4 regions of the Streptomyces durhamensis genome follow, and region 4 is predicted to be linked to each of the others. Evidence: riboswitches for the same ligand, from Rfam matches in the RefSeq annotation. Region 4 holds a riboswitch; each other region holds the start of a gene.
What was found. A riboswitch is a leader RNA that binds a small molecule or an ion and turns the genes downstream of it on or off. The one in region 4 is predicted to bind cyclic di-AMP.

Region 1: linked by a shared signal. The riboswitch ahead of IO33_RS0135895 (transglycosylase family protein) and the one ahead of IO33_RS0114830 (M23 family metallopeptidase) in region 4 are both predicted to bind cyclic di-AMP.
Region 2: linked by a shared signal. The riboswitch ahead of IO33_RS0122455 (M23 family metallopeptidase) and the one ahead of IO33_RS0114830 (M23 family metallopeptidase) in region 4 are both predicted to bind cyclic di-AMP.
Region 3: linked by a shared signal. The riboswitch ahead of IO33_RS0132755 (C40 family peptidase) and the one ahead of IO33_RS0114830 (M23 family metallopeptidase) in region 4 are both predicted to bind cyclic di-AMP.

Annotation. Positions count from the first base shown of each region.
Region 1 is NZ_JNXR01000034.1:6,292-14,099, forward strand. It holds gene IO33_RS0135885 (cytochrome P450 family protein) at 1-995, shown strand, start outside; gene IO33_RS0135890 (LysM peptidoglycan-binding domain-containing protein) at 1,146-2,300, shown strand; cyclic di-AMP (ydaO/yuaA leader) riboswitch at 2,477-2,650, shown strand; gene IO33_RS0135895 (transglycosylase family protein) at 2,655-3,359, shown strand; gene eno (phosphopyruvate hydratase) at 3,672-4,979, shown strand; gene IO33_RS0135905 (FtsB family cell division protein) at 5,095-5,571, shown strand; gene IO33_RS0135910 (DUF501 domain-containing protein) at 5,666-6,202, shown strand; gene IO33_RS0135915 (Ppx/GppA phosphatase family protein) at 6,199-7,188, shown strand.
Region 2 is NZ_JNXR01000015.1:129,246-137,053, forward strand. It holds gene IO33_RS0122435 (MBL fold metallo-hydrolase) at 1-759, opposite strand, end outside; gene IO33_RS0122440 (Glu/Leu/Phe/Val dehydrogenase dimerization domain-containing protein) at 1,230-2,414, shown strand; gene IO33_RS0122445 (TetR/AcrR family transcriptional regulator) at 2,594-3,208, shown strand; gene IO33_RS0122450 (SGNH/GDSL hydrolase family protein) at 3,447-4,232, opposite strand; gene IO33_RS0122455 (M23 family metallopeptidase) at 4,451-5,314, opposite strand; cyclic di-AMP (ydaO/yuaA leader) riboswitch at 5,317-5,480, opposite strand; gene IO33_RS0122460 (alpha-galactosidase) at 5,782-7,808, opposite strand, start outside.
Region 3 is NZ_JNXR01000027.1:72,108-79,915, reverse strand. It holds gene pcrA (DNA helicase PcrA) at 1-1,565, opposite strand, end outside; cyclic di-AMP (ydaO/yuaA leader) riboswitch at 1,789-1,957, shown strand; gene IO33_RS0132755 (C40 family peptidase) at 1,966-3,135, shown strand; gene IO33_RS0132750 (tellurite resistance/C4-dicarboxylate transporter family protein) at 3,239-4,204, shown strand; gene IO33_RS0132745 (hypothetical protein) at 4,208-4,561, opposite strand; gene IO33_RS0132740 (C40 family peptidase) at 5,020-6,084, shown strand; gene IO33_RS0132735 (LuxR C-terminal-related transcriptional regulator) at 6,102-6,842, opposite strand; gene IO33_RS0132730 (ATP-binding protein) at 6,839-7,808, opposite strand, start outside.
Region 4 is NZ_JNXR01000008.1:263,699-271,506, reverse strand. It holds gene trmB (tRNA (guanosine(46)-N7)-methyltransferase TrmB) at 48-872, shown strand; gene IO33_RS0114840 (PrsW family intramembrane metalloprotease) at 915-2,276, shown strand; gene IO33_RS0114835 (aldo/keto reductase) at 2,316-3,260, opposite strand; gene IO33_RS0114830 (M23 family metallopeptidase) at 3,403-4,431, opposite strand; cyclic di-AMP (ydaO/yuaA leader) riboswitch at 4,441-4,617, opposite strand; tRNA gene IO33_RS0114825 (tRNA-Met) at 4,962-5,035, shown strand; gene IO33_RS0114820 (dihydrofolate reductase family protein) at 5,156-6,289, opposite strand; gene IO33_RS0114815 (MarR family winged helix-turn-helix transcriptional regulator) at 6,344-6,895, shown strand; gene IO33_RS0114810 (GTP cyclohydrolase II) at 7,052-7,705, shown strand; gene IO33_RS0114805 (DHA2 family efflux MFS transporter permease subunit) at 7,798-7,808, opposite strand, start outside.

The DNA.
Region 1 (7,808 bases), on a different contig from region 4:
TCGACCCGCCGGACCACACCCGGCTGCGCCGGCTGGTCAGCAAGGCGTTCACGCCCCGCCGGGTCGCCGAGTTCGCGCCCCGGGTGCAGGAGCTGACCGACCACCTCATCGACCGGTTCGCCGCGAAGGGCTCCGCCGACCTCATCCACGAGTTCGCGTTCCCGCTGCCCATCTACGCCATCTGCGACCTGCTCGGCGTCCCGCGCGAGGACCAGGACGACTTCCGGGACTGGGCGGGCATGATGATCCGGCACGGCGGCGGGCCGCGCGGCGGGGTCGCCCGGTCCGTCAAGAAGATGCGCGGCTACCTCGCCGAGCTGATCCACAAGAAGCGCGAGGCACTGCCCGCCGAGCCCGCGCCCGGCGAGGACCTCATCTCCGGCCTCATCCGCGCCTCCGACCACGGTGAGCACCTCACCGAGAACGAGGCCGCGGCGATGGCGTTCATCCTGCTGTTCGCCGGCTTCGAGACGACCGTCAACCTCATCGGCAACGGCACCTACGCGCTGCTGACCCACCCCGAGCAGCGGGCGCGGCTCCAGGACGCCCTGGCCGAGGGGGAGAGGGAGCTGCTGGAGACCGGGGTGGAGGAACTGCTGCGCTACGACGGCCCGGTGGAGCTGGCCACCTGGCGGTTCGCCACCGAGCCGCTCACCCTCGGCGGACAGGACATCGCGCCCGGGGACCCGGTGCTCGTGGTGCTCGCGGCGGCCGACCGGGACCCGGAGCGGTTCGCCGACCCGGACGTGCTGGACCTCGCCCGCCGCGACAACCAGCACCTCGGCTACGGCCACGGCATCCACTACTGCCTCGGCGCCCCGCTCGCCCGGCTGGAGGGTCAGGCCGCGCTCGCCACGCTCCTCACCAGGCTGCCCGACCTGCGGCTCGCGGCCGATCCGGCCGACCTGCGCTGGCGCGGCGGGCTCATCATGCGGGGCCTGCGCACACTGCCCGTGGAGTTCACCCCGGAGGCCGGCGAAGCCGTGGAACGGTGAACATGAAGGGCGTTCAACTTTGTGATCTTCACGTGATCTGCGCGGCATTAACTTGTGACAAGTGATCGTCTGCCGATACGTTCACCCATCAGTGTGGCGCCGGGCTTCAGCGCGCCGCGCCGGCCCTGCTGTCGCACGAAAGGCTTCCGCATGCTCTCCGGGAACGGTCGTCACCGTCGCCCCCGTCAGGCTCCGGCTCTCCTCGTCGCGGCCGGAGTGACCGGCTCCGCCATCGCCATCCCGCTGCTCGGCGCCGCGAGCGCCAACGCCGCCGACGGCACCACGTGGGACAAGGTCGCCGAGTGCGAGAGCGGCGGCTCCTGGAGCGCGGACACCGGGAACGGCTACTTCGGAGGCCTGCAGATCTCGCAGGACGACTGGGGCAGGTACGGCGGCACGCAGTACGCCGACAGCGCCGACCAGGCCAGCCGCTCGCAGCAGATCGCCGTCGCCGAGAAGATCCTGGCCGACCAGGGCACCAAGCCGTGGGCCATGTGCGCGCTGACCGCCGGGCTGACCTCCAACTCCGCTTCGGTGGACGTGGACACCGGCGTCGGCGGCTCCGCGGACGGCAGCGGATCGGGGGACGCGTCCGGCTCGGCCGACAGCTCCGACTCGTCCGGTCTGCCGGATTCGTCCGCCTCCGACTCCGGTTCGGACTCCGGCTCCGGCTCGCACGCGGGGTCCGACTCCGGTTCCGGCTCCTCGGGTTCGGACTCCTCGGATTCCGGTTCCCCGGCCCCGGACGCACCGGGTTCGGATGCCTCCGGTTCCCCCTCCGGCAAGGGCGCCACACCCACTCCGGGTCACGGCCGCCACGCCACCAAGACCCCGGACCAGACGGGGGGCTCCACCGGAAGCAGCACGCCCAAGTCCGACAAGGGTGACAAGTCCGGATCGTCTGGCTCGTCCGGTAAGGACGACTCGCAGGGAAGTGACAGCTCTCCCGCGCCGACCCCTGGCACCGACGAATCGGACAATTACCAGCAGTCCGCCGGTTCTTGGAGCCTGGTCGACACCGGCACGCTCAGCAGCGGTGGACGCCACCGCGGTGGGAGTGCGGACGAAAGCGTGACAAACGGTCAGAACGCCCCCTCTTCCGGCCGTCATGCCGGCCCCGCGGCGGGCACCTACACCGTGCGTGAAGGGGACACCCTCGCCTCCATCGCCGACTCTCTGCGCGTCGACGGCGGATGGCATGCGCTCTACGACGGGAACAAGACCGTCATCGGTACCGACCCGAATCACATCACCGCCGGTCAGACCCTGGAAGTCGGTGCCGAAACGGGCGGAAAGCAGCGGTAGTTGACGCCCTGTTTCGCCGCTGATGTCCGTTTCGGTGAAAGTGTGGGATGAGTCTCAGAAGCCCTGATCGTCTTTGAAATTCCCTCGATCACCTGTCTACGGTCAAGGCCGCTCGTCACCACGAGCCCCGGCACTCGCAACGCCGAATCCTGCCAGCGGTTGCCCGGGAACAGTCGTCGCGTCAAGCGCCGTAGGCAGGAGCGGGGGACCCAAGGTAAGTGCCGGGCCCGGCGGTTCACGCCGGTACCGGCTAGGGGTGGAGCCGCGCCTCGCGAGAGCGAGCGTGCGGCCGGGCAACTCAACCGGCCCGAACCCGACAGCTCACCTCGCAGGCGTCGGTGAGGGGATCGATCCATGCTGTTTACCGGCAAGGGCAAGCACCGTCGTCCGTCCAAGGCCACCCGCGCCCTCGCGCTCGCCGGCGTCACCGGCGCCGCCGTCGCCGCCCCGCTGATGGCGGCCGGCAACGCCTCCGCCGCCACCGCCTCCCAGTGGGACGCCGTCGCCCAGTGCGAGTCCGGTGGCAACTGGTCCATCAACACCGGCAACGGCTTCTACGGCGGCCTGCAGTTCTCCGCCTCCACCTGGGCCGCGTACGGCGGCACCGCCTACGCCGCGCAGGCCAACCAGGCCACCAAGGCGCAGCAGATAGCCGTCGCGGAGAAGGTCCTCGCCGCGCAGGGCAAGGGCGCCTGGCCGGTCTGCGGCACGGGCCTGTCGAGCACCCCGTACAACGGCTCCGCGCCCAGCACCCCCTCGAAGACCACCTCGTCGAAGACCACCGCGCCGAGCAGCACCACCCGCTCCACGGACCAGCAGGCCGCCTCCCGCTCCGCCGAGCGCACGGCCCCCTCCGCGAGCAAGACCGTCACCACCCCGACCGGCAAGAAGGTCAAGAAGGGCGACGGCGAGTACAAGGTGGTCACGGGCGACACCCTCAGCTCCATCGCCGACAAGCACCACGTCCAGGGCGGCTGGCAGAAGCTCTTCCAGCTGAACAAGGACATCGTCTCGGACGCCAACCTCATCTACCCGGGCCAGCAGCTGCACCTGAAGTAGGCGCGGCGGCCCTCGGGCCCCACCTCGGTCCCCGCGGGCCTCACCCCGTTCCCCCCGGGGCCGCCCCCGTCCCCACGGGCTCCCCGCCCCGGCGCGTGTTCCCCCGTACGCGCCGGGGCGGGGTCTTTTGTGTGTGCCCCGTGCACCCACCCTTTGTTCCGCTCATGAACAATGGGTACCGTCTGCGTGTCCCACCCCGTCCACGGGGCGGTCGGTCGGTGGCCGATCCCCTGGAGACGGTTAGGCTCTAGTCGCAAGGCGCAGCCGCAAGGCGGCAAGCCCCGCACTTCCAGCGTCACATCCAAGAAGGAGATGCTCGTGCCGTCCATCGACGTCGTCGTAGCCCGGGAAATCCTGGACTCCCGAGGCAACCCCACGGTCGAGGTCGAGGTCGGCCTCGACGACGGCAGCACGGGTCGTGCCGCCGTCCCGTCCGGCGCCTCGACCGGCGCCTTCGAGGCCATCGAGCTGCGCGACGGTGACCCCAACCGCTACCAGGGCAAGGGCGTCGAGAAGGCCGTCCTGGCCGTCATCGAGCAGATCGGCCCGGAGCTGGTCGGCTACGACGCCACCGAGCAGCGCCTGATCGACCAGGCCATGTTCGACCTGGACGCCACCGACAACAAGGGCTCCCTCGGCGCCAACGCCATCCTCGGTGTCTCCCTCGCCGTCGCCCACGCCGCCTCCGAGGCGTCCGACCTCCCCCTCTTCCGCTACCTGGGCGGCCCGAACGCGCACCTGCTGCCGGTGCCGATGATGAACATCCTCAACGGCGGCTCGCACGCGGACTCCAACGTGGACATCCAGGAGTTCATGATCGCCCCGATCGGCGCGGAGTCCTTCTCCGAGGCCCTGCGCTGGGGCACCGAGGTCTACCACACCCTGAAGAAGGTCCTGAAGAGCAAGGGCCTGTCCACCGGCCTCGGCGACGAGGGCGGCTTCGCCCCGAACCTCGGCTCCAACCGTGAGGCCCTCGACCTCATCCTGGAGGCCGTCAAGGAGGCCGGCTACGTCCCCGGCCAGCAGATCGCCCTCGCGCTCGACGTCGCCGCCTCCGAGTTCTACAAGGACGGCAAGTACCTCTTCGAGGGCAAGGAGCGCTCCGCCGCCGAGATGACGGAGTACTACGAGGAGCTCGTGGCGGCCTACCCGCTCGTCTCCATCGAGGACCCGCTGTTCGAGGACGACTGGGCCGGCTGGAAGGTCATCACCGACCGCCTCGGCGACAAGGTGCAGCTGGTCGGCGACGACCTGTTCGTCACCAACCCCGAGCGCCTCGCCCGCGGCATCGAGGAGGGCACCGCCAACGCCCTGCTGGTCAAGGTCAACCAGATCGGCTCGCTGACCGAGACCCTGGACGCCGTCGAGCTGGCCCAGCGCAACGGCTTCAAGTGCATGATGTCCCACCGCTCCGGCGAGACCGAGGACGTCACCATCGCCGACCTGGCCGTCGCCACCAACTGCGGCCAGATCAAGACCGGCGCCCCGGCCCGCTCCGAGCGCGTCGCCAAGTACAACCAGCTGCTGCGCATCGAGGAGATCCTCGACGACGCCGCGGTGTACGCCGGCCGCAGCGCCTTCCCGCGCTTCCGCGGCCACATCGAGGTCTCCAAGGGCTGACCTCCACCGGGCTAAGTCTTAGCCAGTCATACGTACGTCCCCGGACCCGGTCCCGTACCGTGTCCGGGGACGTACGCACGTGTGAACCGCGAGGCAAGGAGAGGCGGAGAGCCAGATGGCCGTCAAGGACCGGGACCGTTTCTCCACCGCGACCCGGCTGCGGCTGCTCGGTGAGCAGACGGCGGCCCGGGTCTACCGCTCCCAGAGCAAACGGCAGGCCCGCCGCTCCCGGCTCACCGGCCGCGCCGCGCTGCTCGCGCTGGTGCTGTGCTCGATGATCGTCGCGCTCGCCTACCCGATGCGGCAGTACGTCTCCCAGCGCGCCGAGATCGCCGACCTCCAGCGGCAGCAGGAGCAGGACCGCAAACGGGTCGAGCAGCTGCGCGACCTCAAGGCGCGCTGGCAGGACGACTCCTACGCCGAACAGCAGATCCGGCACCGGCTGCACTACGTGAAGCCCGGCGAGACCGGGTACGTGGTCGTCGACCCGGGCGCGGCCAAGCAGTCCCGTGCCGACCTGGGGGCCGCCCACCGGCCCTGGTACGCGAACGTCTGGGACGGGGTCGACAAGTCCGACGCCTCCGACCAGTGACCGGCCGGCCAGCGACCGGCCCCGACCAGGACCGGCCGGCCGCCCGAGGCGGACGCCGGTCAGCAACCCACAGAAAGCCATCCTGAAAGCAGTCATGGAAACGCCCCCGCCGCCCACTCCGCGCACCGAGCCCACCGACGCGGATGTCGAGGCCTTCAAGCAGCAGCTCGGCCGCCCGCCGCGGGGCCTGCGGGCCATCGCGCACCGCTGCCCGTGCGGCCATCCGGATGTCGTGGAGACCGCCCCGCGACTGCCCGACGGCACGCCCTTCCCGACGCTGTACTACCTCACGTGCCCGAAGGCGTCCTCGGCCATCGGCACGCTGGAGGCGAACGGCGTGATGAAGGAGATGACCGAGCGGCTGCAGACCGACCCCGAGCTGGCCGCCGCCTACCGGGCCGCGCACGAGGACTACATCCGGCGCCGGGACGAGATCGAGGAGCTGACGGGCTTCCCGAGCGCCGGCGGCATGCCGGACCGGGTCAAGTGCCTGCACGTCCTGGTCGCCCACTCGCTGGCCGCCGGCCCCGGCGTGAACCCGCTGGGCGACGAGGCGATCGCCATGCTGCCGCAGTGGTGGAGCAAGGGCGCCTGTGTGACGCTCCAGGACACCGAGGGGAACGAGAAGTGACCCGGGTCGCCGCCGTCGACTGCGGTACGAACTCCATCCGGCTGCTGGTCGCCGATGTGCATCCCGAAACCGGTGAACTCATCGAGCTGGACCGCCGGATGACGATCGTGCGGCTCGGCCAGGGCGTCGACCGCACCGGCCGGCTCGCCCCGGAGGCGCTGGAGCGCACGTTCGCGGCCTGCCGTGAGTACGCGGCCGTGATCAAGGAGCACGGCGCCGAACGCCTGCGCTTCGTGGCCACCTCCGCCTCCCGCGACGCCGAGAACCGGGACGACTTCGTACGCGGCGTGCTGGACATCCTCGGAGTCGAGCCGGAGGTCATCACCGGCGACCAGGAGGCCGAGTTCTCCTTCACCGGCGCCACCAGGGAGCTGACCGGGCGGGACGACCTCGCCCGGCCCTACCTCGTCGTGGACATCGGCGGCGGCTCCACCGAGTTCGTCGTGGGCGAGGAGCACGTGCGGGCGGCGCGGTCGGTGGACGTCGGCTGTGTGCGGATGACGGAACGTCACCTGGTGCACGGCGGCAAGGTCTCCGACCCGCCCACCGAGGAGCGGATCGCCGCCATGAGGGCCGACATCGAGGCCGCCCTGGACCTCGCGGAGCAGACGGTCCCGCTGCGCGACGCGCACACCCTGGTCGGCCTGGCCGGCTCGGTCACCACCGTCTCCGCGATCGCCCAGGAACTGCCCGAGTACGACTCCGCGCGCATCCACCACTCCCGGATCTCCCGCGACCGCGTCCGCGAGATCACCGAGTGGCTGCTGCGCTCCACGCACGCCGAGCGCGCCGCGATCCCGTCCATGCACCCCGGCCGGGTCGACGTCATCGGCGCGGGCGCCCTGGTCCTGCTGGCGATCATGGAGCGGATCGGCGCCGAGGATGTCGTCGTCAGCGAGCACGACATCCTCGACGGGATCGCCTTCAAGGTGGCGGAAGAGGCGGAAGCGGCGGGATCGGATCGGGCGGCGGCCGACCCGCGATGACACGGAGCGGCCCTGGTTCCTTCCGGAGGAACCAGGGCCGTCGCTTCGGCGACGCGGACCGACCGTCATCGGACGGGCCGTCAGTTGCACAGGAGGACGATGAGGCCGCTGCACCCCCCGTCGCCGTGGCCACCGGCCGGAACCGACGGGGCGGCCGCCGTGACGGTCCCTGCCGCCCGGCGTTTCCTGTTGCCCGGCTCTCTTTTGTTACTTGCGGGTAGCCGTCGGCTGAGCAGGTCGGATAACGTTTGAGCGTCGCCGGAAGGGTCCTCGCGGGCCTGTCGGGGGTGTGGCGCCGGAAAAGTTCGTGAAGTTCTTCACAAGGAATTCGGCCCGGTCGGGGTGCGTAAGGGCGTCCGTTGGTCCTTTCGGGTGCCCAATGCGCCCTTGAACATGTTCAGATGGGGGTCGTGCGACGCCTTCGGATCGCGTGCCCGCGGCGGCGTTCCGGGCGGCTCACACGCTCGCTCGCCGTCGAGAGAGGCAGCTCACGCGGCATTGACAACGGCTCGGAGGGTGCTGCGGTTCCCCTTGGCTGTCATGATCTGCGTCACGCGAGTCGCGGAGTGTAGCACAGGGCCTGTCGGAGCTTGTGAAGGGGCGCACGAGCGACCCCTCCG
Region 2 (7,808 bases), on a different contig from region 4:
CGTGTCACCGCTGTGGTAGATGCGGTGCTCCTCGCCCGCGACGACCCAGGACGCCCAGAGGGTGTGCTGGGTGTTGCGCAGGCCCCGGCCGCAGAAGTGGCGGGCCGGGGTGGCGGTGAGCGTGAGCCCGCCGATCCCGGTGGACTCGTGCCAGTCCAGCTCGCGCAGCCGGTCCGGGGAGACGCCCCAGTGTTCGAGGTGGGCCCCGACGCCGAGCGGCACGGCGAACACGGTGTCCGTGCCGGCCAGCGCCTTGATCGTGGGCAGGTCCAGATGGTCGTAGTGGTCGTGCGAGATGACGACGGCGTCGACCTCGCCGAGCGCGGCCACCGGCAGCGGCACGGGGTGCAGCCGCCTGGGGCCGGCGAAGGGGAACGGGGAGCAGCGCTCGCCCCAGACGGGGTCGAACAGCACGCGGTGGCCGTCGATCTCCGCGAGGACGCTGGAGTGGCCCATCCAGGTCAGCCGCAGTCCGGTGGCGGGCGCCTTGGCCAGGTCGGCGAAGGTCGTGGGGTGCACCGGGACGGTGCCCTTCGGGGCACGCAGGGGCCGGGTGTCCTTGTCGAGGAACACCTTGGCGAGGTCCAGCGTGGAACCGGAGGGCCGGGTGCGGGCCGGACCGCCCGGGTTCTGGAAGACGCCGTCCTTGAAGTGGGGGGAGCGGCGGATGCGTGCCAGGCGCTCACCGCCCGGATCCGCGCCGAAGGCCGCCGGCCGCAGCGCGCGGAGCCCGGAGCTCGAGGAACGCAATCCGGTCACGGTACCTCCCGGTGGAGTGGGTGAGGCTCCCCATTATGGTCGGACCTCCCGACAGCCCCGGACGTCCGGGGTGCCCCTGTGGCCCCAGCCCGGTCCACTGAACCGTCGTTCAGCACGTTGACAGGCGCGGAGCCCCGCCGGATACTGACTCGCTGTTCAGTAAAGGGATCGTGCCGCGCTCTGCCCGGATCCCTTCGCCGACTCCCGTCCGAGGCCGCCCCGGAGGCACCATGGCCACCCTCCCCACCGAGCCGGTCCCGCTCCGCCCCGCCCAGTGCGACGGCGCCGGTCCCGGGCGGGGAGACGTCCCGGACGCGGTGGGGCTCCCTCCGGCCGGCCCGCCCGCCCCGGCCGGCGGCCACGGCGGTCACGGCCCGCGCGCGTGCGGTCCCGTCAGGCCCCCGCGCCCCCTCACCGAGGGCCTCGGCCGGCCCGATGCCACCCTGATCACCGTCCCCGAGGAGACCCCCATGACCGCCCCGGCTCCCCTGATGTCGCTCGTCTGGACCGATCACGTCACCGGCCGTCGGGGATTCCTCGTCGTGGACCGGCTGGTGCGCGGCGTGGCCAGCGGCGGGCTGCGGATGCGGCCCGGCTGCACCCTGGAGGAGGTGGCGGGGCTCGCCCGCGGCATGACGGTGAAGGAGGCCCTGCACTACGACCCCGAGGCCCGCTACGTCCCCCTGGGCGGCGCCAAGGGCGGCATCGACTGCGACCCCCGGGACCCGGAGGCGTACGGGCTCCTCGTGCGCTATCTGCGGGCCGTGCGGCCGTACGTCGAGAACCTCTGGACCACCGGTGAGGACCTCGGCCTCACCCGGGACCTGGTCGACCGCGCGGCCGCCGAGGCGGGCCTGGTCTCCTCCGTCCAGGCGGTGTACCCGCTGCTCGACGACGAGGCGACGGCCCGCAAGCGGCTCGCGGACGCCTTCGCGGTCGTGGTGGACGGCATCGGCCTGGACGAGCTGGCCGGCGGCTGCGGGGTCGCCGAGTCGGTGCTCACGGCGCTGGACCGGGCGGCGGTGCCGTACACGGGCACCCGGGTGGCCGTGCAGGGGCTCGGGACGATGGGCGGGGCCACCGCCCGCTTCCTGGCCCGGGCGGGGCTGACGGTGGTCGCGATCGCCGACATCAAGGGCACGATCGCCAATCCGGCGGGGCTCGACGTCGAGACCCTGCTGGCCGCGCGGGACGCCTACGGCACCGTCGACCGCCGTGTCCTGCGCCCCGGTGACCGCGAACTGCCCGGTGACGCCTGGCTGTCCGCCGACGCGGAGGTGCTCGTCCCGGCCGCGGTGTCGTACGCGATCGGCACCGGCGACCAGGAGCGGATCCGCGCCCGCTGGATCGCCGAGGCCGCCAACATGCCCGTCGTGCCCGAGGCGGAGCGGCTGCTGGTGGCGCGCGGGGTGACCGTGCTGCCGGACGTGGTGGTCAACTCCGCCACGAACGCCTGGTGGTGGTGGACCCTGTTCGGCGACATCGGCGCCGACGCCGGCGAGGCGTTCGCGCACATCCGGCGTTCCCTGCGCACCCTGGTCGGCCTGGTGCTCGACCGGGCGGACGCCGACGGTACGACCCCGCGCACGGCCGCCCACGCCCTGGCGGCCGACCGGTTGCCGGTGATCGCGGACCGCTTCGGGTGGTACCGCTGACCGGCGCCGGCGACACGGGCCGACGGTGGGGACGGGCCGGCGGGGACCACGGACCGGCGGGGAGGACCCACCCGTCACTGACTGAATGCTCAGTCAGTAGCGAGGCGCCGTGATGCTGGCGGAGCGGCGGTGCCGACTGGCCGTCGGCGCATGTCCGGGCGGCTGTGTAGGGTGACCGCGTGGCGAGAGTGCGGTTGAGCGTGGCCGAGCGGCGGGAGGAGCTGCTGCGGGCCGCCATCGGGCAGATCGAGGCGCGGGGCGTGGCGGCGGTGAGGATCGCCGACGTGGCGGCGGCGCTCGGGGTGAGCAACGCGCTGGTGCTGTACCACTTCTCGACGAAGGAGAAGCTGGTCGCCGAGGCGTTCACCTACGCGGCCGAGGACGATCTCACGCATCTGCGCAAGCTGCTGGGACGGCGGACGTCGGCGCTGCGCCGGCTGCGGTCCGCGGTGCGCTGGTACGCGCCGACCGGGCAGGCCAAGGGCTGGCGGCTGTGGATCGAGGGCTGGGCCGTGGCCCTGCGCGAGCCCGCCCTGCGGGAGGTCACGCGGGACCTGGACAGGCAGTGGAAGGCGGCGATCACCGAGGTCATCGCCGAGGGCGTGGCGGCCGGTGAGTTCGTCTGCGCCGACCCGGCCGGTACCGCGCTGCGCCTGACCGCGCTGCTGGACGGGCTGGCGGTGCAGCTGACGTCGTACCCGGGAGCGGTGCCGCGGACACGCGCGCAGGAATGGGTCGACGACGCCCTGGCCCGGGAACTGGGCCTGGACCGGAAGGCGTTGACCGAGCGCTAGCGTCCGCCGTACGCCTCAGGCTGGTTGCACGGCACTGGGCGGGGGGAGCCGCCACGGCTGTCCAGGCCCGGTCGGGGCGGGTCGCTCATCGATCCTGCGGGGTGCCCCACTCGCACCCCAGCATCCTCGGCGCCCCGGCATCCCCGGCGCCCCGGCATCCCCGGCGAACAGCGTCCGGCCGGACACCCTCATGCCCCGCACCGCGGGGTGTCCGCGGTGCGGGGCATGAGGGCGGCCGTCAGGCCACCGAGGTGATGCGCAGCTTGATGTCGTCCGGGGACAGGGTGCCCTTCGCGGTGACATGGTCGCCGGAGGACTCGCCGCGCAGGCGGCGGCCGATCCACGGGACCAGGAACTCGCGGGCCCACTGGACGTCGTCGCGGCGGATCTCCAGCGTGCCCCGGGGCGGCTGCGGCGGCCACGGCTGCTCCGGGTCGGCCGGGATGTCGAGGCCGAGGGCCTGGCCGGCGCGCAGCGCCACGCGCGTGTGCCCCTCGGGCGAGAGGTGGAGCCGGTCGCTGTCCCACGCCCTGCGGTCCTGAACCGACTTCAGGGACCACAGGTCGAGCACCGGGCAGCCGTACCGGTCGGCGATGGCGCGGACGTGCCCGTTGTAGGTGGCGATCTTGCCGCGCAGATGCTTGAGCACGGGGACGCCACGGGTGTCGAAGCCGGTCGTGACCAGCACCGTCCCGGCGGCCTCGGCCAGTCGGGCGACGGCGCGCTCGAAGCGCTCGGCCACCTCGTCCGGGTCGGTGCCGGGGCGGATGATGTCGTTGCCGCCCGCACAGAAGGAGACCAGGTCCGGGGCGAGTTCGACGGCCTGCGGGAGCTGGTCCTGCACGATCTGGTCGAGCAGTTTCCCGCGCACCGCGAGATTGGTGTACTTGAAGTCGCCCTCGGGCCGCCGGTCGGCGAGCAGGACCGCGAACCGGTCGGCCCAGCCCACGAACGCCCCGTCGGGCCCGGGGTCGCCGACGCCCTCGGTGAAGCTGTCCCCCACCGCCACGTACGACCCGATCACTGATTTGTTGTCATTCTTCGAATCGTCTGCCACATCGGACCATGATTCACCTTGCGATGTGACTTACGCGACCGTAGGCAGGGATTGACGAACGGTGAGATAAGACACCCTTAAATGATTTGCCAATCCGGAATAAGGCGAACACACCGAAGGCCGGACCCGGGGATCGTGGGTCCGGCCTTCGGCGGCGTGTCAGGCAGGTGGTTCGGGCGGGGGCGTCAGACGACGGCGACGCCGTGCTCGCGGAGGTAGCCGACCGGGTCGATGTCGGAGCCGTAGTCCGGGGTGGTCCGGATCTCGAAGTGCAGGTGCGGGCCGGTGACGTTGCCGGTGGCGCCCGACAGGCCGACCTGCTGCCCCTCGGTCACGGTCTGCCCGGCCCAGACGGAGAGCCGGGAGAGGTGCCCGTACTGCGCGTAGTGGCCGTCGTGCAGCTTGATGACGACCTGGTTGCCGTACGCGCCGCCCCAGCCGGCGGAGACGACCGTGCCCGCGGCGACGGCCTTGACCGGGGTGCCGGTCGGGACCACGAAGTCGACGCCCGTGTGGTGGCCGCTGGACCACATGCCGCCGGCCACGTGGTAGCCGGTGCCGATGGTGGCGCCGGTGACCGGGAGGGTGAAACCGGTGGAGGCGGCCGTCCCGGCGGCGCCGGAGGTCCCGGTCCCCGGGGCCGCCTGGGACGCGGAGGAGTGCGAGGCACGCGCGTCGTGCGAAGAGTGCGCGAGCTTCAGGCCCGGGTGGATCAGCGACGGGTCGTCGCCGACGGCCTGCCGGTTGTCGGCGTAGAGGCGGTGCCAGCCGCCGGCCACATGGTGCTCGTAGGCGATCTCGAAGAGGCAGTCGCCGGGCTTCACCGTGTACGCGCCCGGGCGGGAGTCCGGCTGTGCGGCGGCCTTCTGCACCGGGGTCTGGGGGGACTGCGCGGCCGGTGCGGAGACGGACTGCGTGGTGCCGGCGGCATGCGCCCCGGTGGTGCCGATGAGCGGGAGGGCCAGGGCGGCGCCACCGGTTCCGGCGACGGCGATCGAGCGGGAAAAACGCGGGGTCTTGGGGCGTCGGTGCTTGCCCTTACCAGGCATGGCGCATTCCTCTCCGACGCCTGCGAGGTGAGCTGTCGGGTTCGGACTGGAGTCGCCCGGCCGTGCGCGCACGGCTTCACCCCGAGCCTGTCGCGGAGACCGGACAGGCAGTCGTACCTGGTGGGTCCCCCGCTCCTGCCGAACGCGGGTCAAGTGTGTGGGACTCCGGGCGGCGGCAGGATTCGGCGTTCCGTCCGGATCGGTGGCGAACGTAAGGGAGCAAGACGCGCGGAAACAAGCAGCCGGTTCCCGCCGTTCGCCTTTCCGGAGATCGCATGCGGGAATTCTCGGTCACCCTCCGTATATTCCCGCCTCCCGCGTTCTTTCAATTTCCCTTTTCATCGTGGAGATTACGTGAACATGACGCGCGACACAGGGTCACGAATATGACGCTCCTCACGCGGACCGGGCCAGGTGCCCTTATTCCGCGACGAGTTGGAATCAAGGCAGCAATTCAGACAGAGAGGTCAGATGCGGCGTAGACGGAGAACCGTTGCATCGAGGTCACCTGTGAGCGCGGTGCGCAGCCCGTGATGGAGAAGCACGGCACCTCGACACACTTCGCCCGTTTCGCGGCATTCGTACGACGCCGTCGGGTCGAGGCCGCGCAGACGCAGCGCCGGCACGGGCTCGCCGTGGCTCTGCGCCTGGAGCCAGGCGAGGACCACCGTCTCCCCGCCCAGGACGTACTGCACGGCGCTCAGACCGCCGGCCGGCGGCCGCAGCCGGTACAGCTCGCCCCGCTGGACGACCGGGCGGATCTCCTTGTAGAGACCGACCCACCGCCGGGCCTCGGCCAGCTCCTGATCGGTCCACCCGGTGAGGTCACCGCCGACCCCGAGGACGCCCGCCATGGCGCTGACGAAGCGGAACCGCAGGGAGCTGACCCGCCCGTTGAGCTGGGTGTTCGGGCTGTCGGTGACCCAGGCGGCCATGACTGTGGCGGGGTGGACCTGGCTGAAGCCGTGCTGGATGGCGAGGCGGTCCAGCGGGTCGGTGTTGTCGGAGGTCCACACCTGGTCGGTGCGACTCATGACCCCGAGGTCGATCCGCCCGCCCCCGCCCGAGCAGGATTCGAAGGCGACGCCGGGATGAGCCGCGCGCAGTCGGTCCAGCAGGGCGTACAGGGCCCGGACGTGGTCCACCCACAGGCGCTGGGGGTACGGCTCGCCGGGCCAGCCCGCGTCGGTGAAGCAGCGGTTGAAGTCCCACTTCACATAGTCGACCGGCACACCGGAGAGCAGGGTGTCCAGCCGCTCCCACAGGTAGTCCTGGACGTCCTCGCGGGCGAGGTTGAGGACCAGCTGGTTGCGCAGCTCTGTCCGCTTCCGTCCCGGTTGGTACTGCACCCAGTCGGGGTGCGCGCGGTACAGGTCGCTGTCCGGGTTGACCATCTCGGGCTCGACCCAGATGCCGAAACGCATGCCGAGGCCGTGCACCTGGTCGGCGAGGGGCTTCAGGCCGTGCGGGAAGCGGTCGGGGTTGGGGGTCCAGTCGCCGAGGCCCGCGCGGTCGCTGGTCCGGGCGCCGAACCAGCCGTCGTCCACGACGAACAGCTCCACGCCGATCTCGGCGGCCCGGCGGGCGAGCGCGAGCTGCTGCTCCTCGGAGATGTCGAAGTTCGTCGCCTCCCAGGAGTTGAAGAGGACCGGCCGGTCACGCCCGGCGTCCGGGATGACGTGCTCGCGCTGGTAGGCGTGCCAGGCGCGGCTCGCGCCGCCGAAGCCGCCGTCGCTCCACAGGCCCGCGAAGACCGGGGTGGTGTACGACTCCCCCGGCTCCAGGAGCAGCAGCCCCGAGTCGTCGTAGCCGGCGCCGCCGGTGATCTGCACGCGCGCGTCCGGGAGTTGGGCGACGGCGATGCGCCAGGAGCCGGACCAGCCGAGCGCGCAGCCGTAGACCTCGCCGTGCTCCTCGGTGGCGTCGGTGTCCAGTGCCACCCAGGGCAGGTGCTGGTGGCCGGTGTGGCCGCGGCGGCTGCCGACGACCTTCTCGCCGTAGGTGAGCGGGGCGGTGGTGAGGCGGGACTCGGCGGCCCAGCGGCCGTGCAGCTGGGACACCCGCCAGCCCTCGCGGTCGGGCAGGGTCCAGGTGGCGGCGTCGGCCCGCAGCAGCTCCACGCGCGCGTGCCCGCCGTTCTCCACGGTCACCCAGCGCTCCACGACGTCGCCGCGCATCCGGTAGTGCAGGATGACGGCGAGGCCGTCGTCGTCGAAGCGCAGCCGCAGCTCGTCGCCCTGCGTGTCGTACGCCCGGAAGGTCCACTCCGTGCCGCGGCGCCGGGCGGTGCGCACGGACAGGGCCGGGCGGACGAAGCGGGGGCCGCCCTCGACGGGGTACTCCTCGCGGCCGTCGAGCGGGGACTCGAAGGGCCGGTAGCCGGGCAACGGGTCCTCGGCCAGGGCTAGTGCGTCCGCGAGGGCGATGCGGGGCCCCCAGTGCAGGTGGAGCAGCTCGTCCGCGTCGGTCAGATGCAGGGCGTAGCCGCTGGTGG
Region 3 (7,808 bases), on a different contig from region 4:
GCCTGCGGGAAGCTGATCTTCTCGCGCTGGCCGAGGGCGTCGATCATCGCCTCCGCGCGCTCGCCGATGCCCCGCTTGGGCACGTTGAGGATGCGGCGCAGCGGCACCGAGTCCTCGGGGTTGGCGAGAACGCGCAAGTAGGCGAGGACGTCCCGGACCTCCTTGCGTTCGTAGAAGCGGACCCCGCCGACGACCTTGTAGGGCAGGCCGACGCGGATGAAGATCTCTTCGAAGACACGGGACTGGGCGTTGGTGCGGTAGAACACGGCGACGTCGCCGGCCTTGGCATCGCCCGCGTCGACCAGGCGGTCTATCTCGTCGGCGACGAACTGCGCCTCGTCGTGCTCGGTGTCGGCGACGTAACCGGTGATCCGCGCGCCCTGGCCGGCGTTGGTCCACAGGTTCTTCGGGCGGCGGGACTCGTTGCGCTCGATGACCGCGTTGGCGGCGGACAGGATCGTCTGCGTGGAGCGGTAGTTCTGCTCCAGCAGGATCGTCGTCGCGTTCGGGTAGTCCTCCTCGAACTGCAGGATGTTGCGGATCGTCGCGCCCCGGAAGGCGTAGATCGACTGGTCCGCGTCACCCACGACGCACAGCTCGGCGGGCGCGAGGTCGTACTCGCCGGGCGGGGTGTCGGCCTCGTCGGCGCGCTCACCCGTGCCGACCAGCTCGCGTACCAGGGCGTACTGGGCGTGGTTGGTGTCCTGGTACTCGTCGACCAGGACGTGCCGGAAGCGGCGGCGGTAGTGCTCGGCGACGTCCGGGAAGGCGCGCAGCAGGTTGACCGTCGTCATGATCAGGTCGTCGAAGTCGAGGGCGTTCGCCTCGCGCAGCCGCGACTGATAGAGCGCGTAGGCCTGGGCGAGGGTCTTCTCGAAGCCGTCGGTGGCCTGGGCGGCGAAGTCCTCCTCGTCGATCAGCTCGTTCTTCAGATTGCTGATCTTGGCGCTGAACGACTTCGGCGGGAAGTGCTTGGGGTCGAGTTCCAGGTCGCGGCAGACCAGGGCCATCAGGCGCTTGGAGTCCGCGGCGTCGTAGATCGAGAACGACGACGTGAAACCGAGCTTCTTGCTCTCCCGGCGCAGGATGCGCACGCACGCGCTGTGGAAGGTCATCACCCACATCGCGTTCGCACGCGGGCCGACGAGTTGCTCGACGCGTTCCTTCATCTCGCCCGCGGCCTTGTTGGTGAAGGTGATCGCGAGGATCTGGCCCGGGTGCACATGCCGCTCGGCGAGGAGGTGGGCGATGCGGTGGGTGAGCACACGGGTCTTGCCTGAGCCGGCGCCGGCGACGATGAGCAGCGGCGAGCCGGCGTGCACGACCGCGGCGCGCTGGTTGTCGTTCAGCCCCTCCAGGAGGGCTGCCGCGTCGAGCGCGGGGCGGGGGGCGCCGTCGCGGTAGTAGGCGTCCCGGTCCGGCGGCACGTCGAACCTGCCGCCGAACAGGTCGTCCGGAAGCGGCTCCGGGGCGTGATCGTCCTCGGGCGGCGGCGGGGGCTCCTCCTCGCGCCCGCGAGGGGGCTGGAGGTCCGCCAGGAAGCTGTCGTCAAAGAGGCTGCTCATCGCTCTACGAGTCTAGGGCGCCCCACCGACAACCGGTCGCCGTCCCGGGAAGACGGCCCCACGGGCGAAAGCGGCGAACACCCTCCGCACGGCCCTCACGCTGGGGAATCGTCCGATGACAAGAACGTGATTCTCAGCCCAGATCACGAAAATGTATCGGACATATCACGCACCAACCTTCACACTAGTCACACCAGTTGGCTAGGTTGCCGTCAGGCCGCGTGCGCGGCCTCCGCCGAGTCCGGCGCGCCCCCCTGGCGCCCGGAGCCGGGGACCCACCGATCCTGGGGTGAATCGGCCGACTCCCGCCCGGGACGACGCCGTAGGGCAACCCTTCCGAACCACCGCCCGAACCCGACAGCTAACCCGGTAGGCGGCTCATTGGAAGGAGTCGCCTCCCTTGGCGTCGCACCGCAAGCCGCGCCCCGGCGGGACCACCGGAGCGGGCATCCGCACCCCCGCCCTCGCCACCGCCGCCCTCACCTCCATGGCCATGCTCTCGCAGACCGCCGAGGCCGCCCCGAGAACCGATCACGCCAAGCCGAGCCTGGAAGAGGTCGAGAAGAAGGTCGACGACCTCTACCGCCAGGCGGAGTCGGCGACCGAGAAGTACAACGCGAACAAGGAGCGGACCGGGAAGCAGCGGAGTCGCGTCGACGCCCTGCGCGAGGAGGTCGCCCGGCGCACCGACCGCCTCAACAAGGCGCGCGAGGAACTGGGCTCCTTCGCCGCCGCCCAGTACCGCACCGGCGCCGCCGCGCCCGACACGGCCACCTTCCTGCTCGCGGACAGCCCCCAGGACTACTTCGACCAGAGCCAGCTGATGAACCGGCTGACCTCCCGGGAGAAGCGCGCGGTCGACGACTACATCGGCGAGCAGGCCACGACCATGAAGAAGCGGCGGGAGGCCGCGGAGAGCCTGCGGACGCTGACCGACTCGCAGCACGACCTGCAGACCGCCAAGACGACCGTCCAGCAGAAGCTCGCCTCCGCGCGCGAGCTGCTGTCCCGGCTGACGGCCCAGGAGAAGGCGCGGCTGGCCGCCATCGAGCGGGAGAAGCAGCAGGAGGCGGCGCGCAAGGCCGCCGAGCTGGCGAAGCGGCAGGCCCAGCAGCAGTCCGACTCGTCCTCCTCGTCGTCCTCCTCGTCGTCGTCCTCGTCCTCGTCTTCCGGGTCCGGGTCGACCGGCTCCACGACGTCCGGCGCGTACGACACGAAGGCCGAGAAGGCGATCGCCTTCGCCCGCGCGCAGATCGGCAAGCCGTATGTGTGGGGCGCCACCGGGCCGGACTCCTACGACTGCTCGGGCCTCACCCAGGCCGCCTGGAAGGCCGCCGGCGTCTCCCTTCCGCGCACCACGTACGACCAGGTCGACGCGGGCACCACGGTGTCACTGGCGAACGCGCGGCCGGGCGACCTGATCTTCTTCTACGACGACATCAGCCACGTCGGCGTCTACATAGGCAACGGCATGATGATCCACGCCCCCAAGCCGGGCGCGTACGTCCGTGAGGAGTCGGTGTACTACGGCGGAGAGTCGATCATCCACAGCGTGGTCCGGCCGGGCTGACCGAGCCGGCTTTCTCCGCTCCACGCGCGCGTACCGGGGTTTTCGCCTTCCACGCGCGCGTGCCCTTCCTGGCCGGAACCGCGCGGCTCCCTAGCATCGGCGCATGTCCGGCATCTCAGGTCTGCGTACGTGGTGGGCGGAGCGGCCTCCCGCGGCCGGGGCCGCCGTGATGGCGACCGGCATCCTGTCGGTGGGCCTGCAGCTGACCGGCGCGGAGACGGTCTCCCGGCTGGCGCTGGCACTGACCGCCGTCGCCTGGGTGGCGCTGGCCGCCGACTTCGCCCTGCGGCTGCTCGGCCGGCGGCAGCGCTGGGCGGCCGAGGCTCAGAGCCCCGGCGCGCTCAACGCCGTCGCCGCGACCACCGTGCTCGGCACCGGGATCTCGGCGCTGGGCCGGCAGACCCTCGCCGGGGCCCTGCTGGCGCTCGCGGCGCTGCTGTGGCCGGTGCTGCTGGTCACGGTCGTACGGCACTGGAGGCGGCGCATGCCGGGCTCGGTGTTCCTGTGTTGTGTGGCCACACAGGGGCTCGCCGTACTGGCCGCGACACTGGCTGCCGCCGAGCACCGGGCGTGGCTCGCCCACACCGCGCTGGTGCTGTTCTGGCTGGGTCTGGTGCTCTACGGGCTCGCGCTGGCCCACTTCGACGCACGGCAGGTGTGGGAGGGGGCCGGCGACCACTGGGTGGCGGGCGGGGCACTCGCGATCTCGGCGCTGGCGGGGGCGAAACTGCTCATCGCCGCGGATGCGGGCCCTTACCTGTGGGACGACGACGACCGCGCCGTGCTGCGCACCACGACGGTCGCACTGCTCGTGCTGGATCTGGCCTGCTACCTCGCGCTGCTGGCCGCCGAGGCGGCGCGGCCCCGGCGCGGCTACCACATGCTGCGATGGGCGACGGTGTTCCCGATGGGGATGACGGCGACGGCGACGCTGTCCGTCGCGACCGCCGTCGGCGTCCCGTGGCTCGGATGGCCGGGACGGGTGCTGCTGGGGGTGGCGGTGGCGGTGTGGCTCACGGTCGCCGCCGGTGCGGTGCTCGCGGCCCGCGCCGGTGGCAGGGACGGCTGACGGTCAGGTCCACAGCACGGCGATGAAGATGTTCGCCATGGTCAGCAGGCCGACCAGCCCGAACGTGCCCTTGTCGATCTTCTCCTCGTCGCGCTTCACGTAGACCAGCCCGAGGATCACGATCAGCAGCGCCAGCTTGACGCCGATCTTGATGGTGTTGACGTGGTGGTCGTCGGCCTGGTTGAGACCGACCAGGGCCACACCGGTGACCAGCATGGTCAGCGCGCCGTGCAGCATCCCGGGCACGAAGCGGGCCGTGCCCTGGCCCATCGCCTTCATCTGGGTGAGGAAGCCGCCGAGCAGCGCGGCGATACCGATGATGTGCAGGCCGACGAAGAGATGGATGAGTACGTCCATGGGGCCGGAGCCTAGCCAGCGGTGTGCGGGCCCTCTGTCACCGGGCCCGCCCCAAGCAGTCGATGATCTTGCGCAGGGGACCCGCATATATGCGCCCCATAGCACTCCGCACCTCCCGTCCGCCCTGGTTTCCACACATCGGTCACTACGCTGCGTGAAGGCAACGACTCCAGACCGGCGGCATGGTCACATACGGTCACTTCCCGGTCTGTCCGGACCAGTTCCGTACACCGCGTTACCTGGTTGTCACCGTCCGTCCTAGCCTCCTCCTCCAGGTGACCGGCTCCCCACCGCCGCCCGGGCCAGGGACGGCCGTCGGCCACCACCACCGAGAGGTCCGGCGGTGGCCCGCTCCCCCTGTGCGGGCCGCCGCCGGACGCGACGTACGGGCCACTCGGTCGGGCCGCCCGGCCCGGCCTTCGGCCGTACGCGTCGTACGGAAGGACGTGACGGCCCAGGTGGCAGCACACCGCAAGCCCCGGCAACGCTCGCTCGGTGGCCCTACGGCCCGGACGGCCGCCACGCTCGCCCTGGCGGGCGCGGCCACCGCGACGGGGTTCGACGGGACGGGCCACGCCGAGACACAGCTGACGCCGGCCCAGGTCAGGGCCAAGGTGGACGAGCTGTACCAGGAGGCCGAGACCGCGACCGAGAAGTACAACGGCGCGAAGGACGAGGCGGACACGGCGCAGCAGCGGCTGAACGCGCTGCGGGACGAGACCGCCCGCAAGCAGGAGAAGCTCAACTCCACCCGGGAGACGCTCGGTTCGTTCGCCGCGGCGCAGTACCGCGACGGCGGGTTCGCCCCGGCCTGGCAGCTGGCCCTGTCCGGCGACCCCGACCGGTACCTGGACAACGCCGCGCTCGCGGAGCGGGCCGGCGACCGGCAGGCCTCCACCGTGTCCCGGGTGCGCGAACAGCTGCGGGAGATCGAACGGTTGCGCGGCGCCGCGCGCGTCGAGCTGACGTCGCTGCGCGCCCGGCAGGCGCAGCTGGGACGACAGAAGGAGGCCGTCACCGGCAAGCTGGCCGAGGCCCGTCGGCTGCTGGCGCGGCTCACCCCGCAGCAGCACGGCACGGTCACCGGTGACGGCGTCGCGCCGGAACGTGCCTCCCGCTCGGCCTCGGACACCCGTGAGGATCTGCGGCAGGCCGGGTCGGCCGCCGCCCCGAACGCGCGCGCCGCCGCGGCCGTCTCCTACGCCTACGCCAAGCTCGGCAGCCCCTATGTGTGGGGCGCGGCCGGCCCGAACGCCTTCGACTGCTCGGGGCTGGCCCAGGCCGCCTACCGCGCCGCCGGCATCACCCTGCCCCGCACCACCTACACCCAGATCAACGCGGGCCGGCGCGTCTCCCGCTCCGAACTCCAGCCCGGAGACCTGGTGTTCTTCTACTCCGGGATCAGCCACGTCGGCATCTACGTGGGCAACGGGCAGATGATCCACGCTCCGAACCCCTCGGCCCCGGTGCGGCTGGCCCCGGTCGACCTGATGCCGTTCGCGGGGGCCACCCGGGTCGTGTAGGGGCGCCGCGGCAGGGGTCAGACCAGCCGGCGGGCCGTCGCCCAGCGGGTCAGTTCGTGGCGGTTGGAGAGCTGGAGCTTGCGCAGCACCGCCGAGACGTGGGACTCGACCGTCTTCACCGAGATGAACAGCTGCTTGGCGATCTCCTTGTAGGCGTAGCCACGGGCGATCAGCCGCAGCACCTCGCGCTCGCGCTGGGTGAGCCGGTCCAGGTCCTCGTCCACGGGCGGGGCGTCGGTGGAGGCGAAGGCGTCGAGGACGAACCCCGCCAGCCGCGGGGAGAAGACGGCGTCGCCCTCCTGGACGCGGAAGATGGAGTCGACCAGGTCGGTGCCGGTGATGGTCTTGGTGACATAGCCGCGGGCGCCGCCGCGGATCACTCCGATCACATCCTCCGCCGCATCGGACACGGACAGGGCGAGGAAACGGACGGGCCGCTCGGCGTCCGCCGTCAACGCCGCGCACCGGCGCAGCACTTCGACACCGCCGCCGCCCGGCAGGTGCACGTCGAGAAGGACCACCTCGGGCCGGGTCGCGGTGATGACGGTGACCGCCTGGTCGACGTCCGCGGCCTCGCCGACCACCTCCACGCCGGTCTCGGCGGTCTGCCCGATCTCGGCCTGGACGCCGGTGCGGAACATACGGTGGTCGTCCACGAGCACCACCCGCACGTGCCGTCCGCCCGCGCCGCCGCCGGCCCCGGACCCGGCCGCCTCGGGGACTCCCGCCGTGCCGTTCGCCTCGGTCGCGTCGCTCATGACGTCTTCTCCGCCCTCTCCATCTCCAGCTCGATCTCCGTGCCGCCGCCCGGCACCGACCGCAGCCGGGCCGTGCCGCCGTGGCGCTCCATGCGGCCGATGATCGATTCTCTAACGCCCATGCGGTCGGCGGGTATCGAGTCGAGGTCGAAGCCCGGTCCGCGGTCGCGCACGGACACGAAGACCGTCTTACCCTCGACCTCGGCATAGACCTGTACGGCACCGCCCTCGCCACCGTACTTGGCGGCGTTCACCATCGCCTCGCGCGCGGCCTGCATCTGTGCGCCGGTCCTCTCGTCCAGCGGGCAGTCGCCGACGATGACGACCTCTATGGGCACCCCGTGCTTGTCCTCCACCTCGGCGGCGTTGCGCCGCACCGCCTCGGCGACCGTGTCCGGCTCGTCGGCCTCGTCCTTGCCGGTGCCCTCCGGCTTGTACAGCCAGGTACGCAGGTCGCGTTCCTGGGCGCGGGCGAGGCGGCGCACCTCGTTCGCGTTGTCGGCGTTGCGCTGGATCAGGGTGAGGGTGTGCAGCACGGAGTCGTGGACGTGGGCGGCGACCTCCGCGCGCTCCTGGGCCCGGATGCGCATCAGGCGCTCCTCCGACAGGTCCTGCGTCATCCGGACCAGATAGGGGCCGGCGAGGAGCGTGATGCCGACGAGGACGGCGAGGGCCGCCTGCAGGACCGCGCCGAGGTGGGCGGCCGAGCCCTGCAGCACGAAGATGGCGGAGACACCGGCCGTGACGAGCAGGACGCCGCCGGCCGCGCGCAGCAGGGTGAGGGTGCGGCGCCGGCGGCCGACCTCCACCCAGCGGGCCCGGCGGGCGTTGTCCGCCTGACGCCAGACGAGGGCGACACCGGCCGCGACGAGGACGGCGGGCACCAGATACATCTTGGCGCCGCTGCCCAGATTGACGCTGCTGACGAAGACCACGGACACGATGACCATGAGCAGCAGCGCGACG
Region 4 (7,808 bases):
GCACACCGGTCCGTTCGCCGGCGCCGCGCCGTAAAATCTGTCCTACTGTGTCTGACTTCCTCAACGCCCCCGAAGCCCCCTCGCCGACCCCCCACACCCCCGGCGTCTCCGTCCGGCATACCCGGGCCAAGGGGGAGCCGCGGTTTCCCGACGGCCCCAGGGCGGATCCCGCCGGGTCGCACTTCGAGCGGCGGATCCGGAGTTTCCAGCCGCGGCGCAGCCGGGTGACCGCCGGGCAGGCCGACGCGCTGCAGCGGCTGTGGCCCGCGTGGGGGCTCGACATCGACGGGCAGCGGGTCATCGACCTGGGTGAGCTGTTCGGGAACGACAACCCGGTGGTGCTGGAGATCGGGTTCGGGATGGGCGAGGCCACCGCGCGGATGGCCGCCGCCGACCCGGACACCGACATCCTCGCCGTGGACGTGCACACCCCGGGCCAGGGCAATCTGCTGAGCCTCGCCGACCGGATGGGCCTCACCAACGTCCGGGTGGCCAACGGCGACGCGATCATCCTGCTCAGGGAGATGCTCGCCCCCGACTCGCTCGACGGGCTGCGGGTGTACTTCCCCGACCCCTGGCCCAAGAAGCGGCATCACAAGCGGCGGCTCATCCAGCCCGAGTTCCTGACGCTCGCCGCGACCCGGCTCAAGCCCGGCGCCGTCGTGCACTGCGCGACCGACTGGGAGCCGTACGCCGAGCAGATGCTGGAGGTGCTCAGCGCGCACCCCGACTTCGAGAACACGCAGGCGGACGGCGGTTTCGCGGCGCGTCCCGCGTTCCGTCCGCTGACACGTTTCGAGGGACAGGGACTGGACAAGGGACACGTCGTGAACGATCTGCTCTTCCGCCGCGTACCGCACCGGGACCGATAATCCGCTCCAGCCCCTCGTCCCGTCACCGTTAGGGTCGATGCCGTGGCCACCAGTCCTCCGTTTCCGCCGTACCCGCCGGGCCCCGAGGGCCTTGTGCTCCGCCATCCGCACTGGTGGCAGCGCAGGTGGGTGCGGTACGGGGCGCTGATCACCCTGCTGGCGCTGTCCGGGCTGGTCATCCTCGCGCTGGTGCGCAGGCAGACCGGCACGGAGGGGTTCCTCGTCGGGCTCGGGCTGGCCATGCTGCCCGTGCCCTGGCTCATAGCCGCGTTCCGCTGGCTGGACCGGGTGGAGCCGGGCCCCTGGCGGAACCTGGTCTTCGCCTTCGCCTGGGGAGCGTGCGCGGCGGCGCTGATAGCCATCGTCGCCAACAGCTTCGCGACCAAGTGGATAGCCACCGCCACCGCCGACCCGGCCAGTGCCAACACTCTCGGCGCCACCGTGATAGCGCCCATCGTGGAGGAGTCAGCCAAGGCCGCCGCCGTGCTGCTGGTCTTCCTCTTCCGCAGACGTGACTTCACCGGGATCGTGGACGGGATGGTGATAGCCGGGATCACCGCCACCGGGTTCGCGTTCACCGAGAACATCCTCTACCTGGGCACGGCCTTCGGGACCGACCAGCTGACCGGCGGCAGCGGCATCGCCTCCGTCACCGCCGCCACCTTCTTCGTGCGCATCGTGATGTCCCCGTTCGCGCACCCCCTGTTCACCACCCTGACCGGCCTCGGCTTCGGCATCGCCGCGCTCTCCGCCGAGCGGCAGCGGGTCCGGCGGGCGCTGCTGCCGGTCTGCGGTCTGCTGCTCGCGATGAGCATGCACGCCTTCTGGAACGGCTCCTCCACGTTCGGTGAGTTCGGGTTCTTCGCCGTCTACGGCGGCTTCATGGTGCCCGTGTTCGGGCTGCTGACCTGGCTCGCGATCTGGACGCGGCAGCGGGAGCTGCGGACCGTGCGCGCGGAGCTGCCGGCGTATGTGCCGGCCGGGTGGCTCGGGCCTGCCGAGCCGTTCGCGCTCGGGTCGATGCGGGCGCGCCGGATGGCCCGTGACTACGCCCGCCACCACGCCGGCCGCCCCGCGGCGCGAGCCGTGGCGCAGTACGAGGCGTACGCGACGTCGCTGGCGTCCCTGCGGCAGCGGGGCCGCAGGGGGAAGGCCGGGGCGGACTTCGTCGTACGCGAGCGGGAACTGCTGGACGAGCTGTGGAACCGGAGGGAAGCGGCCCGGCCGGCCCTGGAGTACGCGGCCAGGGCCTCTGTTCCGGCACCGGTGTACTGGGCGCCGCAGCTGCCGGTGGCGTACGGGCCGGCGTACGGGTATCCGGCGGCGCCGATGCCCACGGCGTACGGGCCGGCGTACGGGTATCCGGCGGGGCCGTATCCCGCGGACAACCCGTACCGGTCGTAGCCGGCCGGGTCGCGGGGAGTCCGCCGCCGGCCGGGAAGGTTATGCGGACGCTTCCGTCAGCTTCGCCAGCTCCGCCTGCGTCAGCCTCAGCTGCGCCACTCCCAGCAGGGCCGGGAGCTGGTCCACCGTGCGGGCCGAGGCGATCGGGGCCGTGATCGTCGGCTGGGCGGCCAGCCAGGCGAGGGCGACCGTGGCGACGGGCGCCTCGTGGGCGGCGGCGATCTCGTCCAGGGCCGCCAGCACCTTCCGGCCGCGCTCGGAGTCGGCGTGCTTCGCCGCGGAGCCGGCACGAGCGCTGTCGACCTGGGTACCGGGGCGGTACTTGCCCGTGAGGAAGCCCGAGGCCAGGGAGAAGTAGGGCACCGCGGACAGGCCTTCCCTGGCGGCCAGGTCCTGCAGCGGGCCCTCGTAGGTGTCGCGGGAGACCAGGTTGTAGTGGGGCTGGAGGGCGACATAGCGGGCCAGGCCCTCGCGGGCGGAGAAGTCCAGGGAGGCCTGCAGGCGCTCGGGGGTGATGTTGGAGGCCGCGATGTGCCGGACCTTGCCCGCCTTCACCAGCTCGTCCAGCGCGCCGATGATCTCCTCGACCGGCACCTCGGGCTTGTCGAAGTGGGTGTAGTAGAGGTCGATGTGGTCGGTGCCCAGGCGGCGCAGGGAGGCGTCGGCGGCCGCCTTGATGTTGGCCGCGGACAGGCCCTGGTACTCGGGGTGCTGGCTCACCTTGGTGGCGATGACGACGCTGTCGCGGTTGCCGCGGGCCTTGACCCACTTGCCGATGATCGTCTCGGACTCGCCGCCCTTGTTGCCCTCGATCCAGGCGGAGTAGGCGTCGGCGGTGTCGATGAAGTTGCCGCCCGCGGCCGTGTAGGCGTCGAGGACGGCGAAGGAGGTCTCCTCGTCGGCGGTCCAGCCGAAGACGTTGCCGCCCAGGGAGAGCGGGAAGACCTTGAGGTCGGAGGAACCGAGTGTGCGCAGAGAAGTCATGCTTCACGTCAACACCGGCGACGGATGATCGCATTCCGCCGCCGGCGTCGATTTCACACGTTTCACACGGATGACACGGATGCCACCGCCGGCGCGGATGACACCGATGCCACGGATGCCACAGCCGGCAGGGGTGGCACGGTCAGGGGGTGAGCCCCTTGTCCCGCAGCCACGGCGCCGGGTCGATGCCGGTGGCCTGGCCGCCGGGGTGGACCTCCAGGTGCAGGTGCGGGCCGGTGACGTTGCCGGTGGCGCCGATGCGGCCGATGACCTCGCCGGTGGAGACCTTCTGGCCGACGGAGACGTTGATCGAGGACTGGTGGCAGAACCACAGCTCGGTGCCGTCGTCCAGGGTGAGGACGGTGCGGTAGCCGTAGGCGCCGGCCCACCCCGCCTGGGTGATCGTGCCGCTGTGGATGGCCTTGATGAGGGTGCCGGTGGGGGCGGCGAAGTCGAGTCCGGTGTGGTAGCCGGAGGACCACATGGCGCCGGGCTGGCCGAAGGTGCCGGTGATCGTGTACGAGACGACGGGCAGCTGGTACTGCTTGGCCAGCTCGGCCAGGCGCTTGGCCTCGGCCGCCTTCTTGGCGTCGGCCTCGGCCTTCTGCTTGGCGGCGGCGGCCTTGGCGGCGGCGTCCTGCTCGGCCTTGGCCGCGGTGTCGGCGGTCTGCTTCTCGGCGGCGGCGAGCGCGACGGCGGTGGCCTTGCTGTCGGCCTTGCTCCGCTGCTGCTCGGCCTGGGCCATGATCCGGTTGCGCAGGGTCTCGCCGGCGTCGGAGTCCTTGCTGTCGGCCGAGGTCACGCCGGCGCTGCTGAGCGCGGTGGCATGCGCCTGGTGCGTGTCGGAGGAGTCGTCGCCGAAGAGGTGGCTGACGGAGTCCAGGTCCGGCAGGGATATGGAGACCGGCGGCTTGCCGGTGTTGGCGCTGGCCATGCCGCCCGCACCGACGGCGGCCACGACGCCGACGCCGAGGACGGTGGAGCTGCGCGCGAAGCCGCCGCGCTGCTTGGCGACACGGTGCCGGCCACGGACGGGGGCGAGGGATTCCTCGGTGGGGTTCCACTCCTCCCAGGGGCCCTCTTCGGTGCGGTAGGCGCCGTAGCCGAAGGTCTCGGGCTCGGCCTCCGCGGGCATGAACGGGGCTTCTGGGGCAGGCCGGTTGGACGCCACGCGGGCGTACTCCTTTCCTTCCTCCGCCTACCGGGTTAGCTGACGGGTTCGGAGCAGGAAGGTCTCCTACGCGCGTATACCGGGCGTGGACTCCGTGAGTTCACCGAGTTCACTGCGGCAGCCGCGAGATTCACCCCAGGGTTGGTGGTTCCCCGGTTCCCTTGCGGGATTCGGCGCGTGCGCGCGGAGCCGCCTCTTGTGACGGCTGGGACGACCGCGCTGCGTTATCGAACGTTAATAGACCTGCTGGTTACTTTCCAAGCCGTTCGGCTTGATCATTAACGTTTTCCGGGCCGGACTTACCGGCCAGGAGTGCGGCAAACCGGGCGAGTTGGCCAGCGTTCAGGAGTCTCGGCGTTTTTGATGGTGACTCAGATGTTATGCGGAGGGCTGCCGTCCGGTCACCCTCGGTGAAGGTGATCACGGGGTCGGGGCGGCGGTGAACCGCCTCGGGTGAGCGGGCGGCCGGCGCCCCGGGACAAGCGGTGTGCGTAGCGCCCTGAACATGAGGTACTCTGGAGTCACAACGACGCGGGGTGGAGCAGCTCGGTAGCTCGCTGGGCTCATAACCCAGAGGTCGCAGGTTCAAATCCTGTCCCCGCTACTGAAGACTCAGGGCCGGAAGCCAGTGATGGTTTCCGGCCCAGAGTGTTTTCCCCGGTCAGCGGGGCCACCCCGCCCCCGAAGGGGCGCGAGGCCGTGCCGGCTGTGCGGCTCCGACGCCTCACCCGAGCAGGTGGGCGTTCGGCGCCTTGGCAAGCGCCTCCAGTTCCGGCAGTACGACCACCTCGGCGCCCCCCTTGACCAGGACACCCGTGCCGTCGGCCGAGGAAACGAACGTGTCCGGCTCCCGCCAGGCCGTGACCACCCTGCGCACCCCCGCCCGCAGAATCAGCGCGGCACACGGCGCCGGCCGCGAGGCACGCCGGGCGCACGGCTCCAGACTGCTGTAGACCGTGGCGCCGGCCAGCCGGGGATCCGCCGGATCGATCTTCGCGAGCGCCGCCTCCTCGGCGTGGACGACCGAGTCGCCCCCCTCCCGCGAGTGGCCCCGGGCGAGCTCCGTGCCGTCGGCGGCGACCACCACCGCGCCGACGCTGAACGCCGTCTTCGAGACCGGACACCGCTCCGCCAGCCGGCAGGCGGTCCGCAGCCAGTGCCGGTCGGCGGCGGTGGGGACCGGGCCGGTGCCGGGGGCGGTGGGCTCGTAGCGCATGAGGACCACGTCCTCGATACGGCGGGTCTCCGTCAGACGCAGCCGGCCGGCCTGGAAGGTGCCCGGACCGAACAGGCGAGGGGCGGCCGGGTCGCCCACGAACAGCGGGGCGAGGACCAGCTGGAGCTCGTCGGCGAGGCCCAGCTGGAGCAGCTGGGTGTGGACCGTGCCGCCGCCCTCGACCATCAGGCGCCGTACGCCGCGCACGTCGTGCAGGTGGGTCAGCAGGGCGCGCCAGTCGAGGCCGGGACCGAGCGGGACGATGCCGGCGGCGTCGCCGAGGCGGTGGGCGGCCCGTTCGGCGCCCCGGTCGGTCGTGTAGACGAGCTTGTCGCCGCCGGTGTGCCAGAAGTTGGCGTCGGGATCGAGGTCGCCGGTGGCGGTGACGGTCACCTTCAGCGGGTACTCCGGCCTGCCCTCGGCCAGGCGGGCGGCGCGGCGCTCGGCGGAGTTGACCAGCAGCCGGGGGTTGTCGGCACGGATGGTGCCGGCGCCGATCAGGATCGCGTCGACCGAGGCCCGTACCGCGTCGACCCGGTCGAAGTCGGCCGGGCTGGACAGCAGCAGTCGTTCGGGGCCGGTGTCGTCCAGATAGCCGTCGAGGGAGACGGCGGCGGACAGCAGCACATAGGGGTACGACATCGGCGCGCTCTCCCGGCTCTTGGTTCAAGTTTGAAACAAACCTACACTGGCAGCATGACGACCCGCTGGCTCACTCCCGAAGAGCAGCGCGCCTGGCGCGCGTACCTCGCCGCGACGCACCTCCTGGAGGACGCGATCGACCGGCAGCTCCAGCAGGACGCCGGCATGCCACACCTGTTCTACTCCGTGCTGGCCAACCTCTCCGACGCGCCCGACCGGCGGCTGCGCATGACCGATCTCGCCGAGACGCTGAAGATCACGCGCAGTCGGCTGACGTACGCGGTGAACCGGCTGGAGCGGGACGGGCTGGTGCGCCGGGAGGACTGCCGCTGGGACAAGCGCAGCAGCATCGCCGTGCTGACGGACGAGGGGACGGCCGTGCTGGAGCGTGCGGCGCCCGGGCACGTGGAGACCGTCCGGGCCACCCTGTTCGACCGGCTCACTCCGGAGCAGGTGGGGCAGCTGGAGGAGATCTTCACCGGGATCGCGCGCGGGCTGCAGGGCGGCGGCACCGAGCCCGGGGCGGAGGACGTGCCCTGGCGGCGCCGGTCGTCCTGTCCGTCGACCGAGCCTCCCCCACCGCTCCAGCCACCCCGGTCACCGTAGTCACTCCAGGCGCGCCCAGACCCCAGGCAATCCAGCCACCCGGGTCACCCCAGTCACTGCAGGCGCCAGAAAAGCAATTGCTTTAACTTTTAAGCAGGGGGTAGGGTCCTTCGTATCACTGCTTCAAATCTGAAGCAAACGCCCGGAGGGATCCGCATGCCCGACACCCCTGCCGCCACGCCGCGTGCCCGCGTCCGGGTACCGCTGCGCTTCCACGACGGCTACAGCGTGGACGCCGAACTCGTCACCTTCCACGGCCTGGCCGACGGCGAGGAGCATGTCGCCGTCGTCCTCGGCGACCCCGGCCCGGTCCCCCTGGTGCGCCTGCACTCCGAGTGCCTGACCGGCGACGTCTTCGGCTCGGCCCGCTGCGACTGCGGACCCCAGCTGCGCGAGGCGGTCGAGCGCATCGCCGGCACCGGAGGCGTCCTGCTCTACCTCCGCCAGGAGGGCCGCGGCATCGGCCTCTACAACAAGCTCGACGCCTACGCCCTCCAGGACCAGGGCCTCGACACCTACGAGGCGAACGCCGCGCTCGGCCTGCCGGAGGACGCCCGCGACTACACCGCCGCCGCGCAGATGCTCAGCGCCCTCGGCATCACCGAGCTGGACCTGCTGTCCAACAACCCCGACAAGGCCGAGCAGTTGCGCGCACGGGGCGTCGTCGTGCGGGACCGGGTGCCGACCGGCGTCTTCACCACGGCCCACAACGTCCGCTACCTGCGCGCGAAGGTCCTCCAGACCAGCCACACCCTGCCCCTGACGGAACTGACGGAGCTGACGGAGCTGACGGAGCTGACCGCGGGCTGATCCCCGCGCAGCCCGTCGGCCCTGGACCTGGACCTGGCCCTGGCCCGGGTCATGGGCAGGGTCATGGGCAGGGGGTCTCGGGGTTCCGTCCCTCACCGCGCAT